Regions from separate parts of the uncultured Pseudomonas sp. genome, predicted to be linked through region 2. Evidence: predicted binding sites of a transcription regulator. Region 2 holds the regulator's gene; the other holds the start of a gene.

Region 1 (2,399 bases), 2.1 Mb from region 2:
CGGCATTTGCCGCTTCGGCTGCGTGGCGCGCGACTTCCTGGGCGGTGGCAGACATCTCGTGCATCGCCGTGGCGACTTGGTCGGTACGCGAGAACTGCTCGCGGGTGCCTTGGCCCATCAGGGTGGCGATGGCGTTGAGTTCGCCGCTGGCGGTGTCGAGGTCACTGGTCGTGCGCTTTAGGCGAGTAAACGTATCGGCGAGAAAGTCGCGCAGGATATTGGCGGCCACGGCCAGGTTACCCAGTTCATCCTGACGGCTGGCGTCCACGCGCTTGCCGAAATTGCCCTGGCTGAGCAGGGCGATGTGCGCGATTAGTTCACGGATGGGGTTGATCAGATTACGGTTGATCAACCATAGGCTGAGCAGGGCAATGAGCAGGGTGGCACCGAGCATCGCCAGGATGCCGACGAGTATGGTGCGATCCGCCGCGGCATTGATCAGGCTGGCCTGGTCGAGGCTCTGTTTGTACAGCTGTGCGGCCAGTGCGTCCATTTGCTCGGTGGTGTTGCGGTCGATGCCCGCAACTGCGGTGTCGCCGGCTTTGGCGTCAGCCCCCGCAGCAATAAAAGCATCGCGGCCTGCACGGTATTTGCTGCCCAAGTTTTGGTGCTCGTTGCGCAAACTATCGACCTTGCGCTTGAGGTCGAGATCGTTGCTGGCCAGCAGGCTGAGTTTGCTCAGGGTGTCCTGAACCTTGCGTTCCTGTGCCTCGAACTGGCTCCAGTACTTATTCAGTTGAGCGCTGTCGGAGCCGCGCAGCAGGACGTTCTTCCACTCCTGGATCTGGGTCTTGAAGTCGAGGTTGGCGACGCCGATCAATGTCGACTGTTCCAGTGGGCCTTCGAGTAGCCCGCGGTAATCGCGCATACCATTGGAGAGGAGGCTGAAGCAGGCCAGTGCGGTGAGCAGAATCAGCGCCAGACTACCGCCCAGCAGCGCGAGAATTTGTGCGCGCAAGGATTTTTGCAGAAACATGGATACCTCGGAATGTGGAAAGCAGAATGCCGATGACGCTGAGTGCGTCATAACTGCGAAAATCCCTATCGACTGGTATCGGCTGGGCCGGATTGCCAAGAGGCAGCGGCGGACTGGACATATAGATCGGCGCGGCGACAGTATTCTTGAGCGTGTCGTAAGCGTTTTAGCGTTTTAGCGCTTTAAAATCGCTGGGGCTAAAGCCTGGTGTCAGGCCAGGCGTAGGTGGTTGTCCCAGAGCCCGGCGGGCAGTTGCAGGGGCTGGCTGGTGATGCGCTCGCCACGGCAGTCATACAGGCGGCAACGCCCCACGCCGCTGCTGACGACAAAACCATCGGCTACCGCGCCGACGCCGGCGCAATCGGCCAGGGGCGCATCAAGGCGCAGTGCGGCGCTGTCCAGGTCCCAGATAAATACCCGATTGCCACGCGGTGCAGTCAGGGCCAGCAGGCGCAGTTCGCTGTGGATTGCCACGCTGGCGGTGTACTGGTTCATCAGCTGGCGCTGCGCATCGGCGACGGGAAAGTGCTGGAAGGGCTGGCCGGGACGCTTGATCGCCAACAGCGGCACCTTGTCGCTGAGTTCGCCCATATATTGCTGGCCGCTGACGACGGTGCCATCGCTGGCCACGGCCAGGTGGCGCACGCTGTTCATCTGTTCGGGCAGTTGCTCCTTGCTCACCAGGCTGCCGTCGCGCTGCAGCAATACCAGGCTCGACTGCATGCTGTTGAGGTTCATCTCCACTCGGCTATCGGCCTCGGTGCGGATGCCGCCGTTGGCCACTACCAGGGTTTCGCCGTCTGGCAGCCAGAGCAATTGGTGCGGGCCGATGCCGTGGGTCGAGAGTTCGTCACTGCGTTGCAGCTGTTCGCCTTGGAGGCGGTAAACCCCCAGTACACCGCGACCGGGGTCGCGGGTGTCATTCTCGGTGGCGTACAGCCATTCACCGCTCTTGTGGAACACCGCATGGCCGTAGAAGTGGCGCTGCGCGGGCGCGCGCAGGGTTTGCAGCAGGCGGCCGTCGCGGGTATCGACTAGGTAGCTCTCGGTGCTCGGACGGCGCCCGACAAACAGCGCCATCGGCAGAAACGGATGAGCGATGACATCGTGGCAGCGTTCGCTGACCGCAGTCGCGAATACCTGGCTGCCATCCAGCCGGTAGCCGACGGCGAAGTGCTGGCCGGCGGCATCATTGCGCGCCGACAGCAGCAGTGCTTGCGGGCCACTGTGCGTCAGCGTCCAGCCACCCAAGGTACTGGCGGCTACCGCAGTGGCGGCGAGGGCCGTGGCGCCTAAGCCGAGAAAGGTGCGGCGGTTGATTGGCATGGATCAATCACCGTCATGGGCGTTGAAGCCCAGTTGAATGCCCAGAGTCTTGGCCAAATCAGCCTCGTGCAGGCGATGCAGGGCGCTCAGGCTGTCA
Region 2 (2,399 bases):
TTGACCACATAACCGTTAACCCCAGCCTGAGCGGCTTCGATGATCTGATCGCGCTTGGCTTCAGCAGTAACCATCAGTACCGGTAGGCTTTTCAGGCGCTCATCTGCACGCACGGCGCGCAGCAAATCGATACCGGTCATGCCTGGCATGTTCCAGTCCGTCACCAGAAAGTCGAAGCTACCGCTTTGCAGCATTGGCAACGCCGTAGTGCCATCATCGGCCTCTGCGGTGTTGGTGAACCCCAAGTCACGCAGGAGGTTCTTGATGATCCGTCGCATCGTTGAAAAGTCATCAACGATGAGGATTTTCATGTTCTTGTCCAAGTCGACCTCCGTACAGTCCCAGCGCACCCAGCAACCTGCATGCGCCTTTAATCGTGAAACCAGCAGCGTTAGCGAAGCAACTCAGCGTGCGCGCCACTCACCCAGGCGGGCGCGCAGACGAGCGGCACACTGACTGTGCAGTTGGCTTACGCGTGATTCGCTCACCCCCAACACTGCGCCGATCTCTTTAAGGTTCAATTCTTCATCGTAATACAGTGCTAACACCAAGCGCTCGCGCTCCGGCAGGTTGCCGATGGCATCCGCCAAGGCCGCCTGAAAGCGTTCATCTTCCAGATCACGAGAAGGTTCGAGGTGGTGGCTGCCAGCGTCTTCACCCAGCTCGCCATGCTCGCCGTCCTGTAACAGGTCGTCGAAGCTAAACAGGCGGCTGCCTAAAGTGTCGCCAAGAATGCCGTAGTAATCTTCGAGACTCAATTGGAGTTCGGCCGCAACCTCTTGATCTTTAGCGTCTCGGCCGGTTCTGGCCTCAACTTTTCGAATTGCATCACTGACCATGCGGCTATTGCGATGCACCGAACGCGGTGCCCAGTCGCCTTTGCGCACCTCATCGAGCATGGAACCGCGAATGCGGATACCGACGAATGTCTCGAAGCTGGCACCTTTACTGGAATCGTATTTTTTTGACGCTTCGAGCAAGCCGATCATTCCGGCCTGAATCAAATCGTCAACCTGCACACTGGCCGGTAAGCGCGCCAACAGGTGATAGGCAATGCGTTTGACCAGAGGCGCATAGCGCTCGATCAGCTGGTGCTGGGAATCCTGCGCCTGCGCTTTGCTATACATACGAAGTCCAGAGGCTGCTGTCATATGGCCGGGTCTGCAATCGGTTGCTGCACCAGACGCTCAACGAAAAACTCCAAATGGCCACGCGGGTTGGCCGGTAACGGCCAGGCGTCGACTTTCTGGGCTATCGCCTTGAACGCCAGTGCGCACTTCGAACGAGGGAAGGCTTCGTAGACCGCGCGTTGCTTCTGCACGGCCTTGCGCACTGATTCGTCGTACGGCACGGCACCGACATACTGCAGGGCAACGTCGAGAAAACGATCAGTGACTTTGGTCAACTTAGCAAAGAGGTTACGACCCTCCTGCGGGGTATGGGCCATGTTGGCCAAGACCCGAAAACGATTCATGCCGTGATCGCGGTTGAGCAATTTGATCAACGCATAAGCATCGGTGATCGAGGTCGGCTCGTCGCACACCACCACCAGTACTTCCTGCGCGGCACGGACGAAGCTGACCACGCCATCACCAATACCTGCGGCGGTGTCGACAATCAGCACATCGAGGTTATCGCTGATATCACTGAATGCCTGGATCAACCCGGCATGTTGCATGGGCGACAGCTGCACCATGCTCTGAATGCCTGATGCGGCGGGTACGATGCGAATACCGCCAGGGCCCTGCAGCAGCACATCGCGCAGCTCGCATTCGCCACTGATAACGTCTTCCAGAGTGCGTTTGGCACTAAGCCCCAACAACACGTCGACGTTGGCCAATCCCAGGTCGGCGTCCATCAACATGACCCGGCGTCCCAGCTCGGCCAAGGCCAATGCAAGGTTTACCGAGACGTTGGTCTTGCCGACGCCACCTTTGCCGCCGGTCACCGCAATCACCTGTACGGGATGCATACCCATAATTTCTAACACCTTGTCTAACTTCGACTGGAGCCACTTGGTCGGCTAAGCAGCGCTCAATTCCAACTACATTTCGCTTAACTAACGTGCCGTGCGGGCTGCTGGTAAAGGCCGGAAAACATCTCCGCCATCGTATCCTCACTCGGTTCTTGGGTCGCCTGCAGCCCAACGGCCCGGCTGACCAACTGATGACTGCGCGGAATCTGCAAATCATCGGGAATGCGTGGCCCATCAGTTAGATAGGCTACCGGTAGACGTTGGCTAATAGCCAGTCCTAAAACCTCACCCAAGCTGGTGGCTTCATCGGCCTTGGTGACAATACAGCCGGCCAGACCGCAACGCTTGTAACTATGGTAGGCGGCTTTGAGCACTTGACCTTGGCTGGTTGCGGCCATCACCAGATAGTTTTTTGCGTTGACGC

What was found. Region 2 encodes FliA, which starts transcription of late flagellar genes. Its sites were predicted from a motif close to CTAAAGTTTNNNNNNNNNNNGCCGNTAA; they were not measured.
Positions count from the first base shown of each region.
Region 1: Q0V31_RS09710 (methyl-accepting chemotaxis protein) is a predicted target of FliA. The motif match lies at 1,100-1,127, and genes of this name have one in related genera.

Region 1 is NZ_OX044366.1:2,079,705-2,082,103, forward strand. Features, by position in the region: gene Q0V31_RS09710 (methyl-accepting chemotaxis protein) at 1-976, opposite strand, end outside; gene Q0V31_RS09715 (DUF1513 domain-containing protein) at 1,187-2,296, opposite strand; gene Q0V31_RS09720 (imelysin family protein) at 2,306-2,399, opposite strand, start outside.
Region 2 is NZ_OX044366.1:4,143,203-4,145,601, forward strand. Features, by position in the region: gene Q0V31_RS19290 (chemotaxis response regulator CheY) at 1-311, opposite strand, end outside; gene fliA (RNA polymerase sigma factor FliA) at 405-1,151, opposite strand; gene fleN (flagellar synthesis regulator FleN) at 1,148-1,978, opposite strand; gene flhF (flagellar biosynthesis protein FlhF) at 2,056-2,399, opposite strand, start outside.